Regions from separate parts of the Streptomyces sp. NPDC034086 genome, predicted to be linked through region 1. Evidence: riboswitches for the same ligand, from Rfam matches in the RefSeq annotation. Region 1 holds a riboswitch; the other holds the start of a gene.
What was found. Region 1 has a riboswitch for cobalamin ahead of ACZ514_RS07725 (ribonucleoside-diphosphate reductase subunit alpha). Riboswitches for the same ligand answer to the same signal wherever they lie in the genome.
Positions count from the first base shown of each region.

Region 2: another riboswitch for cobalamin. It lies ahead of ACZ514_RS08695 (energy-coupling factor ABC transporter permease); the one in region 1 lies ahead of ACZ514_RS07725 (ribonucleoside-diphosphate reductase subunit alpha).

Region 1 is NZ_JBVISM010000002.1:498,672-505,699, forward strand. Features, by position in the region: gene ACZ514_RS07715 (hypothetical protein) at 24-170, shown strand; gene ACZ514_RS07720 (ribonucleotide-diphosphate reductase subunit beta) at 167-1,183, opposite strand; gene ACZ514_RS07725 (ribonucleoside-diphosphate reductase subunit alpha) at 1,183-3,573, opposite strand; adenosylcobalamin-variant (AdoCbl-variant) riboswitch at 3,731-3,807, opposite strand; gene ACZ514_RS07730 (GNAT family N-acetyltransferase) at 3,872-4,366, opposite strand; gene ACZ514_RS07735 (CstA-like transporter-associated (seleno)protein) at 4,498-4,695, opposite strand; gene ACZ514_RS07740 (carbon starvation CstA family protein) at 4,692-6,959, opposite strand.
Region 2 is NZ_JBVISM010000002.1:717,073-724,100, reverse strand. Features, by position in the region: gene glyA (serine hydroxymethyltransferase) at 1-774, shown strand, start outside; gene ACZ514_RS08710 (L-serine ammonia-lyase) at 1,110-2,492, shown strand; gene ACZ514_RS08705 (SsgA family sporulation/cell division regulator) at 2,656-3,066, shown strand; gene ACZ514_RS08700 (AMIN-like domain-containing (lipo)protein) at 3,152-3,664, shown strand; cobalamin riboswitch at 3,794-4,018, shown strand; gene ACZ514_RS08695 (energy-coupling factor ABC transporter permease) at 4,048-4,746, shown strand; gene ACZ514_RS08690 (energy-coupling factor ABC transporter substrate-binding protein) at 4,746-5,099, shown strand; gene cbiQ (cobalt ECF transporter T component CbiQ) at 5,103-5,852, shown strand; gene ACZ514_RS08680 (ATP-binding cassette domain-containing protein) at 5,843-6,700, shown strand; gene ACZ514_RS08675 (PadR family transcriptional regulator) at 6,710-7,028, shown strand, end outside.

The DNA of each region.
Region 1 (7,028 bases):
GCGGTACCGACGATCTTTGAGGCATGAACACGCTCCTCGACTACCTGGTCGTCCTCGCCGTGGCCGCGCTCCTCCTCGCCCCCGTCCTGCCCGGTGCCCTGCACGAGCGCCGCACCGACCGCCGGCTCGCCGCGGCGGCCCGCCCGGGGCCGCCGCGGGCCGGGACCTAGAAGTCCTCGTCCAGGTCGACGGTGCCCTCCACCGCGACCTGGTAGGCCGACGGCCGGCGCTCGAAGAAGTTCGTCAGCTCCTGGACGCCCTGGAGCTCCATGAAGGAGAACGGGTTCTGCGAGCCGTACACCGGCGGGAAGCCGAGGCGGACCAGGCGCTGGTCGGCGACGCACTCCAGGTACGCGCGCATCGACTCGGTGTTCATGCCCGGCAGGCCGTCACCGCACAGGTCGCGGCCGAACTGCAGCTCCGCCTCGACGGCCTCCTTCAGCATGTCGGTGACCTGCTGCTGGAGGGCGTCGTCGAAGAGCTCCGGCTCCTCCTTGCGGACCGTGTCCACGACCTCGAACGCGAAGTTCATGTGCATGGTCTCATCACGGAAGACCCAGTTGGTGCCCGTCGCCAGACCGTGCAGCAGGCCGCGCGAGCGGAACCAGTAGACGTACGCGAAGGCGCCGTAGAAGAACAGGCCCTCGATGCACGCGGCGAAGCAGATCAGGTTCAGCAGGAAACGGCGCCGGTCGGCGGCGGTCTCCAGCCGGTCGATCTTCTCGACCGAGTCCATCCACTTGAAGCAGAACTGCGCCTTCTCGCGGATGGAGGGGATGTTCTCCACCGCGTCGAAGGCCGCCGCGCGGTCGTCGGGGTCGGGCAGGTAGGTGTCGAGCAGCGTCAGGTAGAACTGGACGTGCACGGCCTCCTCGAACAGCTGGCGCGACAGGTACAGGCGCGCCTCCGGGGAGTTGATGTGCTTGTACAGCGTCAGCACCAGGTTGTTCGCGACGATCGAGTCGCCCGTCGCGAAGAACGCCACCAGACGGCCGATCATGTGCTGCTCGGAGGGCGTCAGCTTCGCCAGGTCCGCGACGTCGGAGTGGAGGTCGACCTCCTCCACCGTCCAGGTGTTCTTGATCGCGTCCCGGTAGCGCTCGTAGAAGTCCGGGTAGCGCATCGGACGCAGGGTCAGCTCGAAGCCCGGGTCGAGAAGGTTCTTCTGGTCGTTGGAGCTCATTACTGGCAGGCCTCGCAGGACTCGGGGTTCTCAAGGGAGCAGGCCAGCGCCTCGGCGTCGAGGGCCTGCGGGAGGGGGGTGGCGGCGGCCGGGACGGCGGCGGCGCCGGACGCGGCGCGGGCGATCTTCGTCGCCGGGCGGGAGCGCAGGTAGTACGTGGTCTTCAGACCCTGCTTCCAGGCGTACGCGTACATCGAGCTGAGCTTGCCGATGGTGGGCGTCTCCAGGAACAGGTTGAGCGACTGGCTCTGGTCCAGGTACGGGGTACGGGCCGCCGCCATGTCGATCAGGCCGCGCTGCGGGATCTCCCACGCCGTGCGGTACAGCTCCCGGATCTCCGCCGGGATCCAGCCGAAGCCCTGGACGGAGCCGGAGGAGTCGCGCAGCGCCTCGCGGGTCTGCGCGTCCCACACCCCGAGCTCCTTGAGGTCCTCCACCAGGTAGGCGTTGACCTGCAGGAACTCACCGCTGAGCGTCTCGCGCTTGAAGAGGTTGGAGACCTGCGGCTCGATGCACTCGTACACGCCCGCGATGGAGGCGATCGTCGCGGTCGGGGCGATCGCGAGGAGCAGCGAGTTGCGCATGCCGGTCTTCGCGATCCGGGCGCGCAGGGCGTCCCAGCGCTCGGGCCAGGTGGGCTCGACGCCGTAGTGGTCGGGGTGCAGGACACCCTGGGCGGTACGGGTCTCGGCCCAGGCGGGGAGGGGGCCGCTGCGCTCGGCGAGGTCGCAGGAGGCCTCGTACGCGGCCAGCATGATCCGCTCGGAGATCCGCGTGGACAGGGCCTTCGCCTCGGCGGAGTCGAAGGGCAGGCGCAGCTTGAAGAAGACGTCCTGGAGGCCCATCGCGCCCAGGCCCACCGGACGCCACCTGGCGTTGGAGCGGCCGGCCTGCTCGGTCGGGTAGAAGTTGATGTCGACGACGCGGTCGAGGAAGGTCACGGCCGTGCGGACGGTCTCGTCCAGGCGCTCCCAGTCCATCTCGCCGTCGGCGACGAACGCCCCGAGGTTGACCGAGCCGAGGTTGCAGACGGCGGTCTCGCCGTCGTTGGTGACCTCGATGATCTCGGTGCAGAGGTTGGAGGAGTGGACGACGGTGCCGGGCAGCGCGGTCTGGTTCGCGGTCCGGTTCGAGGCGTCCTTGAAGGTCATCCAGCCCTGGCCGGTCTGCGCGAGGGTGCGCATCATGCGGCCGTACAGGTCGCGGGCCGGCATGGTCTTCTTCGCGAGGCCCGCCGCCTCCGCCTTGAGGTAGGCGGCGTCGAACTCCTCGCCGTACAGGTCCACCAGCTCGGGGACGTCGGCCGGCGAAAACAGCGACCAGTCGGCGTCGGCGTTCACGCGGCGCATGAACTCGTCCGGGATCCAGTGCGCGAGGTTGAGGTTGTGCGTGCGGCGCTGGTCCTCGCCGGTGTTGTCGCGCAGCTCCAGGAACTCCTCGATGTCGGCGTGCCAGGTCTCCAGGTAGACGGCCGCGGCGCCCTTGCGGCGCCCGCCCTGGTTCACGGCGGCGACGGAGGCGTCGAGGGTCTTCAGGAACGGCACGATGCCGTTGGAGTGGCCGTTGGTGCCGCGGATCAGCGAACCGCGGGCGCGGATGCGGGAGTACGAGAGGCCGATGCCGCCGGCGTGCTTGGAGAGGCGGGCCACCTGGTGGTAGCGGTCGTAGATCGAGTCCAGCTCGTCCAGCGGGGAGTCCAGCAGGTAGCAGGAGGACATCTGCGGGTGGCGGGTGCCGGAGTTGAAGAGCGTGGGGGAGGACGGCAGGTAGTCGAGGCGGCTCATCAGCCGGTAGAGGGAGGCCACTTCCTCGACGGCCTGGACGCTCTCGTCCTCGGCGAGGCCGCAGGCCACGCGCAGCATGAAGTACTGCGGGGTCTCGATCACCTGGCGGGTGTGCGGGTGCCGCAGCAGGTAGCGGCTGTGCAGGGTGCGCAGGCCGAAGAAGCCGAACCGGTCGTCCGCGCCGTCGGCGAGCGCGTGCTCGGCCAGGGCGTTCAGCCGGCCGGCGTGCGCGGCGACGAACGCGGCGGTCCGGTCGGCGATCAGGCCCTCGCGGTGGCCGACGGCGACGGACTCGGCGAAGGAGGTGGCGCCCTGGCCGGCGGCCTCGTCGGCCACGGCCAGCGTCAGCAGGCGGGCGGCGAGGCGGGAGTAGGCCGGGTCCTCGGAGATCAGGCCCGCCGCGGCCTCGGTGGCCAGCCCGCGCAGCTCGGCCTCGTCGGCCGCGGAGCTGCGTCCGCGCAGCGCGGCGGCGGCGACCCGGCCGGGGTCGGTGTCGGGGAGGTCGGCGGTCAGCTCGGTGAGAGTACGCAGCAGCGCGGCCCCCGGGCCTTCGGTGGTGTCGCCAGAAACGGACTCGGCGCGCGGTGCGGAAGGCGCGATGGTCACGGCGGGAGCTCTCCCTCGCTCGGCCCGGTCATCGGCGGATCGGGGCAGGGGGAGGCGCGTGCGGGCGCGACGGAATCGCGTACTCACCGCACGGCGTCCACCGGCCCAACCGCGAAGCCCGGACGTGTCGGCACCCGGTTCGGTCGACCCGGGCGCACTGTCGGCAGGTCCTCGGACTTGTCATACCGTTGCGGGACAGTTCCGGATTCACACCGGATTCCCCTGCGGCGACAGCGAGGATGAGCATACATGTGGGGGGCCACCGATGCGCGACCCCCCACATGTTGTGTCGGTGCGGCTACAGCTCCAGACGGTAGGTCAGCAGCGTCAGGGCCGGGAACGGCGACCAGTCGAGCTCCGGAGTGCGGACGAAGCCCAGCCGCTCGTAGATCCGCCGGGCGCCCGGCATGGCCGGCTGGGTGGACAGCACCAGCGCCGTGAGGCCCAGGGCGCGGGCCCGATCGGCGCAGGCCCGTACCAGGGCCTCCCCGACCCCCTGCCGGCGCGCCTCGGGAGCCACCGCGAGCATCCGGAACTCCGCCTCCCGCGGGCCGGCGACGTCCGCGAGCCGGCTCCCGGGGGCGGCGAACGTCACGCCGCCGAGCAGCCGGCCGTCCCGTACGGCGACCAGCACCTCGCCTTCGCCGGCCCGCCCGGCCACGTCGCGCAGCGCGTTCAGGTAGGTGTCGTCCTCGTTCTGGTCGAGCAGCCCGTCACCGCTGTAGGCCGCGCCGGTGATCTCGCCCAGCCGCTCGTACTCGTGCGCCCCGGCGGTTCTGATCTCGAAGTCCATGCCCCCGAGTGTGCGTCACCCGGGCCGGTCGCCGGGAGCCGGTCGTCGCGGGAGGCGGGCCGGACGAGCCGGAGGGCCCCGCCGCCCCCGGTGCGGGACGGCGGGGCCCTCCCCGGGCTGCCCCGGTGCCCTCAGCAGCAGCGGAAGCCCTCCCGGGGGTCCGCCTCGCGGGCGTCGGTACGGGCCCGCTCGAAGGCGCGCCGGGTCAGGACCTCGGCATCCGGGTCGTGCGAGCGGGCGTGCGCCACGTACCGGTCGTACGCGGCCTCGCCGGAGAACTCCCGTACGAAGAACCGGGCCTTCGCCAGCGCCCCGCGCACCCGGTTCACGCGACCGGCTCCCTGGCCGGGCTGCCGCGCCCGTCGAGGCCGGCGGCCGCGAGTTCGGCCTTCTCCTCGGCCGTGGCGATGAGTCCGGCCGGGGCGATGATCTTCGACTCGCTCCAGGGCACCTCGGAGAGGCGGACGGACTCGGGGTGGGCGATGGCCTTGATGCAGGTCCGGGCCGCGTCCGCCAGCACGATGATGATCAGGACCGCGAACAGGGCCGACAGGACCCCGTCGACCGTCGCGTTGGTGACCACGGTGTGCATGTCGTCCATGTTCTTCGCGGGCGGGAGCACCTTCCCGGCGTCGATGCCGGCCTGGTACTTGTCGCGCTGCGCGAAGAAGCCGACCTTCACGTCGTCGGAGAAGACCTTCTGGTAGCTCGCCGTGAGGGTGACGGCCACGTCCCAGGCCAGCGGAACGGCCGTGACCCAGGCCCACTTGAGCCGCCCGGACTTGACCAGCAGCGTGGTGCAGACGGCCAGCGCGACCGCCGCGAGCAGCTGGTTCGCGATGCCGAACAGCGGGAAGAGCTGGTTGATGCCGCCCAGCGGGTCCTTCACGCCGACCCACAGGAAGTAGCCCCAGCCGCCGACCACGACGGCGCTCGCGAGCCACACGCCCGGCTTCCAGCTGACGTTCCTGAAGGACTTGTGGACGTTGCCGAGGGTGTCCTGGAGCATGAACCGGCCGACGCGGGTGCCCGCGTCGACGGTGGTCAGGATGAACAGGGCCTCGAACATGATGGCGAAGTGGTACCAGAAGGCCTTCATCGCGGTGCCGCCGACCACCGCCGAGAAGATCTCCGACATGCCGAGCGCGAAGGTCGGCGCACCGCCCGTACGGGACAGCAGGCTGGCCTCCTCCACGTCCTTGGCGGCCTGCGCGAGGGCGTCCGGGCTGATGGCGAAGCCGAGGCCGGTCACCGCCTCCGAGGCGCTCTGGACGGTGGTGCCGACGACGCCGCCGGGGGAGTTGACCGCGAAGAACAGGCCGGGCTCGATGATGCACGCCGCGATCACCGCCATGACGGCGACGAAGGACTCGGTGAGCATGGCGCCGTAGCCGATGATCCGGACCTGGGTCTCCTTCTGGATCATCTTCGGGGTGGTGCCCGAGGCGACCAGCGAGTGGAAGCCGGACAGGGCCCCGCAGGCGATGGTGATGAAGACGAAGGGGAACATCGCACCGGCGAAGACCGGGCCGTCACCGCGCGAGGCGAAGTCGGTGACCGAGGGCATCTTCAGCGTCGGCATCGCGAGGACCACGCCGACCGCCATCAGGGCGATGGTGCCGACCTTCATGAAGGTGGACAGGTAGTCGCGGGGCGCGAGCAGCAGCCACACCGGCAGCACCGAGGCGACGAAGCCGTACACGACCATCCAGATGACCAGCGTCTCCTTCTCCAGGGTGAAGGTGTCCGCCCAGGAGGACTCGGCGACCCAGCCGCCGGCGACGATCGCGAGCAGCAGCAGCGCGACGCCGATGAAGGAGACCTCGGTGACCCGGCCCGGGCGCAGGACGCGCAGGTAGAGGCCCATGAAGAGGGCGATCGGGATGGTCATGCCGATGGAGAAGACGCCCCAGGGGGAGTGCGCCAGCGCGTTGACGATGACCAGCGCCAGCACCGCCAGCAGGATGACCATGATGACGAACACGGCTATCAGGGCGGCGGCCCCGCCGACGGGGCCGATCTCGTCCCGGGCCATCTGGCCGAGCGAACGGCCGTCGCGCCGGGTGGAGAAGAACAGGGTCACCATGTCCTGGACGGCGCCGGCGAAGATGACGCCCGCCACGATCCAGATGGTGCCCGGCAGGTAGCCCATCTGCGCGGCGAGGACCGGGCCGACCAGGGGGCCGGCGCCGGCCACGGCGGCGAAGTGGTGGCCGAAGAGCACGCGCCGGTCGGTGGGGTGGAAGTCGACACCGTTGTCGAGGCGCTCGGCGGGGGTGGCCCGGGTCTTGTCGACCTTCAGTACGCGGTCGGCGATGAACCGCGCGTAGAAGCGGTAGGCGATGGCGTACGAGCCCAGCGCGGCGGCGAGCAGCCAGGCGGCCGAGATCTCCTCACCCCGGGAGAGGGCCAGTACGCCCCACCCGAGGGCGCCGACGAGGGCCACGCCCACCCAGATCGCCACGGACCGCGGAGAGGGCCTCCCCGAGGACGAGGGCGAGGGCGAGGACGAGTCCGTGCCGCCGGGGCCTGGACCCGCCGCCCCTCCCGCTGTCGGAGCCCCGTCCGTACCTGTTGCTTCCGGTTCCGGCATGATCCTCGTCCCCTCGTTGATCATCTGCGTGAGCGCAGGGAATCTACGGGGGTCCCACCCGTGGATGTA
Region 2 (7,028 bases), 220 kb from region 1:
GCCAAGGAGTCCAAGCCGCAGCTGATCGTCGCCGGCTGGTCCGCCTACCCGCGCCAGCTGGACTTCGCCGCGTTCCGCCGGATCGCGGACGAGGTCGGCGCGTACCTGATGGTCGACATGGCCCACTTCGCGGGTCTGGTCGCCGCGGGCCTGCACCCGAACCCGGTCCCGCACGCCCACGTCGTCACCACCACCACGCACAAGACCCTCGGCGGTCCGCGCGGCGGTGTCATCCTGTCGACGCAGGAGCTGGCCAAGAAGATCAACTCCGCGGTCTTCCCGGGCCAGCAGGGCGGCCCGCTGGAGCACGTGATCGCCGCCAAGGCCGTCTCCTTCAAGGTCGCGGCCTCGCCGGAGTTCAAGGAGCGCCAGGAGCGCACCCTGGAGGGCGCGAGGATCCTCGCCGCCCGCCTGGTGCAGGACGACGTCAAGGCCGTGGGCGTGGACGTCCTCACGGGCGGCACCGACGTGCACCTGGTCCTGGTCGACCTGCGCGACTCCGAGCTGGACGGCCAGCAGGCCGAGGACCGCCTCCACGAGGTCGGCATCACGGTCAACCGGAACGCCATCCCGAACGACCCCCGGCCGCCGATGGTCACCTCGGGCCTGCGGATCGGCACGCCGGCCCTCGCGACCCGCGGCTTCGACACCGAGGCCTTCACCGAGGTCGCCGAGATCATCGCCCAGGCGCTGAAGCCGGACTACGACGCCGCCGCCCTCAAGGCGCGCGTCTCGGCCCTGGCCGCGAAGTTCCCGCTGTACCCGTCGCTCTAGGCGCGGCCCTGGGGGGCCCGGCCGTGTTCTCGCACAGGGCCGGGCCCCTTTTCACGGCCCGGGCCGCCGCCGGGCCCCGGCCCGGCGGCGGCCCGGCCGGACGCCCGTCCCCCGGGCGGCCGAGGCCGAAATCACTCGGGGCGACGCCCCGGCGCGGGATCCGACCCCCGCATGAACGACGTACGCTGCTATAGCAGGGCAAGGGCGCCCACCGGCGCTCTTTGCCCAAACCTCCGCAAAGTCCGCCCATCCGTCGGCTGCCCCCGCTACCCCCGCGGGCAGCTGGACGGGTCGTTGTTTCCCCGTCACAGCGGGGAGGTTCCGGGAGTCCGCCAGTGGCCATCTCCGTTTTCGATCTCTTCTCGATCGGCATCGGTCCTTCCAGCTCGCACACGGTCGGTCCGATGCGCGCGGCGCGCATGTTCGTGACGCGGCTGAAGAAGGACGGCGCCCTCGCCCAGACCGCCTCCGTCCGGGCGGAGCTCTTCGGCTCCCTCGGCGCGACCGGCCACGGGCACGGCACGCCCAAGGCGGTCCTGCTCGGCCTGGAGGGCCACTCCCCCCGCACGGTGGACGTCGAGAGCGCCGACGACGAGGTGGAGCGCATCCGCAGGAGCGGCAAGCTGCGTCTGCTGGGTGCGGAGATAGGCGGTGCCCACGAGATCGACTTCGACGAGCCGAACCAGCTGATCCTGCACCGCCGCCGCTCGCTGCCCTACCACGCGAACGGCATGACCCTCTTCGCGTACGACGCCGCCGGCGCCCCGCTGCTGGAGAAGACCTACTACTCGGTCGGCGGCGGGTTCGTCGTCGACGAGGACGCGGTCGGCGAGGACCGGATCAAGCTCGACGACACGGTGCTGAGGTACCCCTTCCGCTCGGGCGACGAGATGCTGCGCCTGGCCAACGAGACCGGCCTGTCGATCTCCTCCCTGATGCTCGAGAACGAGAAGGCCTGGCGCACGGAGGAGGAGATCCGCGAGGGCCTCCTGGAGATCTGGCGCGTCATGCAGTCCTGCGTCTCGCGCGGCATGTCCCGCGAGGGCATCCTGCCGGGCGGTCTGCGCGTCAAGCGCCGGGCCGCCTCCACGGCGCGCCAGCTGCGCACCGAGGGCGACCCGATGATGCACCGCAGCGAGTGGACGACGATCTACGCGATGGCCGTCAACGAGGAGAACGCGGCGGGCGGGCGCGTGGTGACCGCTCCCACGAACGGCGCGGCGGGCGTGCTGCCGGCGGTCCTGCACTACTACGTGAACTTCGTGCCCGGCGCGGACGAGGACGGCGTGGTCCGCTTCCTGCTCGCCGCGGGCGCGATCGGCATGCTCTTCAAGGAGAACGCCTCGATCTCCGGCGCCGAGGTCGGCTGCCAGGGCGAGGTCGGTTCCGCCTGCTCGATGGCGGCGGGCGCCCTCGCCGAGGTCCTGGGCGGCACCCCCGAGCAGGTCGAGAACGCCGCCGAGATCGGCATGGAGCACAACCTCGGCCTGACCTGCGACCCGGTCGGCGGCCTCGTCCAGATCCCCTGCATCGAGCGCAACGGCATGGCCGCCGTCAAGGCCGTCACCGCGGCCAAGATGGCGATGCGCGGGGACGGCAGCCACAAGGTGTCCCTCGACAAGGTCATCAAGACCATGAAGGAGACGGGCGCCGACATGAAGGTCAAGTACAAGGAGACGGCGCGCGGCGGGCTCGCGGTCAACGTGATCGAGTGCTGACCCCGTAGCGGTCTCCGTCGGGAGCAGGGAGCGGGCCGTGGCCGGAAAGGGGGCCGTGCGGCCCGGCCCCTCGGGACCTTCGGCCCCGGAGGGCGCCCACGGGCGGCGGTAGCGTGCGGGGAGGGGCGCGGAACGGCCCCCGCACGACGAGAGGCGACCGCCGATGGCCACCATCACCGACCACCGACTCCTGCCGCTGCGGCTGGAAGCCGCCCCCCTGGCCGTCCCCCTGACCGGCCGCTTCGTCTACCGCACGGACCGCCCGTACGAGGTGGCCGTCGACCTGCGGGGCGCGGGGGCCCACCTCGCCCGCTGGGTGTTCGCGCGCGAGCTGCTGCTCGACGGGCAGCACGCGCCCACCGGCGAGGGCGACATACGGGTGTGGCCCGGCTGGAACGGCTCGGAGCCGCGCGTGCTGCTCGGCTTCAGCAACGGCGAGCGCGGCTGCGTGGTCTCCGCCCGCGCCAGGGACGTGCGCGCGCTGTGCCGGCGGATGACGGAGCTGGTGCCGCGCGGGCAGGAGCGGCGCCACTACGACCTGGACGCGCAGCTGAGCACGCTGCTGGCGTCCTGAGGGGCGGCGCGTGGAACCGCGCGCGGCCCGGCGGTGTCCTAGGAGGTGACAGGCAGTCCCCGTCTCACGGAACCGGGGAGACATCATGCGTCACCCGCACCGCCGCCGGATCGTGGCCCTGGCCACGGGCGCCCTGCTCACCGCCGGGCTCGCGCTCTCCACGTCGCCGGCCTCCGCCGCCACCACCTCCACCCGCACCCAGACCCCGCTCGTCGTCAACGCGCGCTGGGGCGGGCACTGCACGTTCGACCGGATCGTGATCGACCTCGAGGGGTACGTCCCTCCGGTCACCGTCACTCCCGTGTCCCAGCTGGTCTACGACGGGTCCGGCAAGCCCGTGCCGCTGGCCGGGACGTACTTCCTGGAGATCCGGCTGCACCCCGCCGCCGCCCACGACGACGCGGGGCAGAACGTCTACCAGGGGCCCAAGCTCCAGAAGATCTACCTCAGCAAGCTCAAGGGCATCGCCCTGACCGGCGACTTCGAGGGGTACGTGACCTTCGGCGCCGCCTTCGACACCCAGCCGTTCTACAGCACCTCCGTCCTGCACTCGCCCGAGCGGTTCGTGCTGGACATCGCACACCCGAACACCTGCTGACCCGAGCGGGTACGGACGGCGGGCCCGGGACGCGTGACGTCCCGGGCCCGCCGTCGCGTGCGGGAGGGGCGGCCGCCGGCGCCGGGGGCCCGGGCTCCGGGTCCGGCTTGTGACGGTCCGTGCGGACGACTAGGGTCATCGGGCCTTGGTGTTCGGGAAACCGGTGGAAAACCGGTGCGGCCCTCGCCACTGTAATCGGGAAGTCCGGCTCCAGATCCTCCCAGACACCGTCCGGGAGGCGCCCCCAGCGGGTAGGCCACTGGGCGCGCGCGGGAGACCGCGCGGGCCCGGGAAGGCGGAGTCCGGGCATCATGACCCGTGAGCCAGGAGACCGGCCGAGGCGCGTCGTCCATCCACGAGGTGCTGGAGAGGTCTCCCAACTCATGCATATCGCCGAGGGGTTCCTGCCCCCTTTGCACGCGGCCGCCTGGGGCGCCGCGTCCGCCCCCTTCGTCGTCCACGGGGTCCGCGCCCTGACCCGCGAGGTGAAGGCGAACCCGGAGAGCACGCTGCTGCTCGGGGCGTCCGGTGCGTTCACGTTCGTCCTGTCCGCCCTGAAGATCCCTTCTGTGACGGGAAGTTGCTCGCACCCGACGGGGACGGGGCTCGGGGCCATCCTCTTCCGTCCGCCGGTCATGGCGGTGCTCGGCACGATCACCCTGCTCTTCCAGGCGCTGCTGCTGGCCCACGGCGGGCTCACCACACTGGGCGCCAACGTGTTCTCGATGGCGGTCGCCGGGCCCTGGGCGGGCTACGGCGCCTACCGGCTGCTGCGCAGGTTCGGCCTGCCGCTGATGGTGACCGTCTTCTTCGGCGCGTTCTTCGCCGACCTGATCACCTACTGCGTGACCTCCGTCCAGCTGGCGCTGGCCTTCCCCGACCCGGCGAGCGGCTTCCTGGGCTCCCTGGAGAAGTTCGCCGGCATCTTCGCGGTCACCCAGCTCCCGCTGGCCGTGAGCGAGGGCCTGCTGACGGTGCTCGTGATGCGGCTGCTGATGCAGTCCAGCACGGCGGACCTGGTCCGCCTCGGGGTCACGAAGCTGACCGGCGGCAAGCGGACCGAGCAGGGGGCGGCGCTCTGATGACCAGGAACACGAAGATCAACATGTTGCTGCTGCTCGTGGTGGCGGCACTGGCCGTGATCCCGCTCGCGCTGGGGCTCGGCGAGGGCAAGGAGGAGCCGTTCACCGGCGCCGACAGCCAGGCGGAGGCGGCCATCACGGAGCTGGAGCCGGACTACGAGCCCTGGTTCTCCCCGCTGTACGAGCCCCCCTCGGCCGAGATCGAGTCGGCGCTGTTCGCGCTCCAGGCGGCGCTCGGTGCGGGCGTCCTCGCCTACTACTTCGGCGTCCGCAGGGGCCGGCGCCAGGGCGCCGCGCAGGCCCTCGCCGACGCCGGGGCCGCCGGGCGGACCCGCACCACCCCGGAGCCGTAGGCGGTGCTGCCGATCGACGTGGCGGCCCACTCCAGCCGCTGGCGGGGCCGCCACCCCCTGGAGAAGGCCCTGCTGGGGCTGGGGCTCACCGTCACCGCCGTGTGCCTGCCGCCCTGGCCCGGCGGGCCGCTGGCCGCCGCGGCGACCCTGGCCGTGCTGCTCGGGCCCGCCGGGGTGCCCGGGCGGCAGCTGTGGCGGGCCTTCCGGGTGCCGCTCGGCTTCTGCGTGACCGGGGCGCTGCCGCTGCTGGTCTCGGTGGGCGGCCCCGGCGGCTTCCTCGCCCTCGCCCCGGACGGGCCCCGGCACGCGGCCGAGCTGCTGCTGCGCACCTCCGCGGCCTCGCTCGGGGTGCTGCTGTTCGCCTTCACCACGCCGGTCTCGGACGTGCTGCCCCGGCTGGTGCGGGCCGGGGTGCCCGCGCCCGTGGTGGACGTGGCGCTGGTCATGTACCGGATCGGCTTCCTGCTGCTGGACTCGATGGCCCAGGTGCGCCGCGCCCAGGCGGCCCGGCTCGGGCAGACGAGCCGGGCCGCGGTGTGGCGTTCGCTGGCCGGGCTCGCGGCGACCTCGTTCGTCCGGGCCTTCGACCGCGCCGCCCGGCTCCAGCAGGGGCTGGCGGGGCGCGGTTACGACGGCGCGCTGCGGGTGCTCGTACCCGACGCGGCACTGTCCTGGCGGTTCCTGACGGGGTCCGCCGCCCTGCTGGCCGCCCTGGTCGCGGGGACCCTCGTACTGAAGGAGCTGTGGCTGTGACCCCGTTGGTGGAGCTGGTCGGCGCGGGTTACGCGTACGAGGACGGTCCGGCCGTGCTGTCCGGGGTGGACTTCGCCATCGCCGAGGGCCGGGCGCTGGTGCTGCTGGGCCGCAACGGCAGCGGCAAGACCACCCTGATGCGGCTGCTGAGCGGCGGGCTGCGGCCCGGCACGGGCGTGCTGCGCCTCGACGGCGCGGAGGTGGCGTACGACCGCAAGGGCCTGGTCCGGCTGCGGACCTCGGTGCAGCTGGTGGTGCAGGACCCGGACGACCAGCTCTTCGCCGCCTCCGTCGGGCAGGACGTGTCCTTCGGTCCGATGAACCTGGGGCTGCCGGCCGCGGAGGTCGGTGAGCGGGTGGACGCCGCCCTGGCCGCGCTGGACATCACCGCCCTGCGGGACCGTCCGACGCACCTGCTGTCGTACGGGCAGCGCAAGCGCGCGGCGATCGCGGGCGCGGTGGCGATGGCCCCGCGGGTGCTGATCCTGGACGAGCCGACCGCCGGCCTCGACCCGGACGGACAGGAACGCCTCCTGGACGTCCTCGCGGGGCTGCGCGCGGCCGGCACCACGGTGGTCATGGCCACCCACGACGTGGACCTGGCGGTCCGCTGGGCCGACGACGCGGCCGTGCTGACCCCGGCCGGGATCCGCACCGGCCCCGCCGGGGAGCTGCTCTCGGACCCGGAGCTGCTGGCGTCGGCGGGCCTGCGCCAGGCCTGGGCTCCGGCGGTGACGGCCCTCCTGCGCGCGCACGGCCTGCTGGCGGCGGGCCTGCCCGGGCCCCGGGTGCCCGAGGCGCTGGCCGAGTGGCGGCCGGCGGCGCCGCCGGCCGCGCCGCAAACCTAGGATGGCGGCATGTCGCTGCCGCACGCCATCCTGACCGCACTGCTGGAGAAGCCCTCGTCGGGGCTGGAGCTGACCCGGCGGTTCGACAGGTCGATCGGCTACTTCTGGTCCTCGACGCACCAGCAGATCTACCGGGAGCTGGGGCGGCTGGAGGAGGCCGGGCTGATCCGGGCGCTGCCGAGCGAGGTGCCCGTGCGCGGGCAGAAGAAGGAGTACGAGGTGCTGCCCGACGGCCGGGCGGAGCTGGCGCGGTGGGTGGACGAGAGCCAGGACCCGAAGCCGGTGCGGGACGCGCTGCTGCTGCGGATCCGGGCGGCGGCGGTGGTCG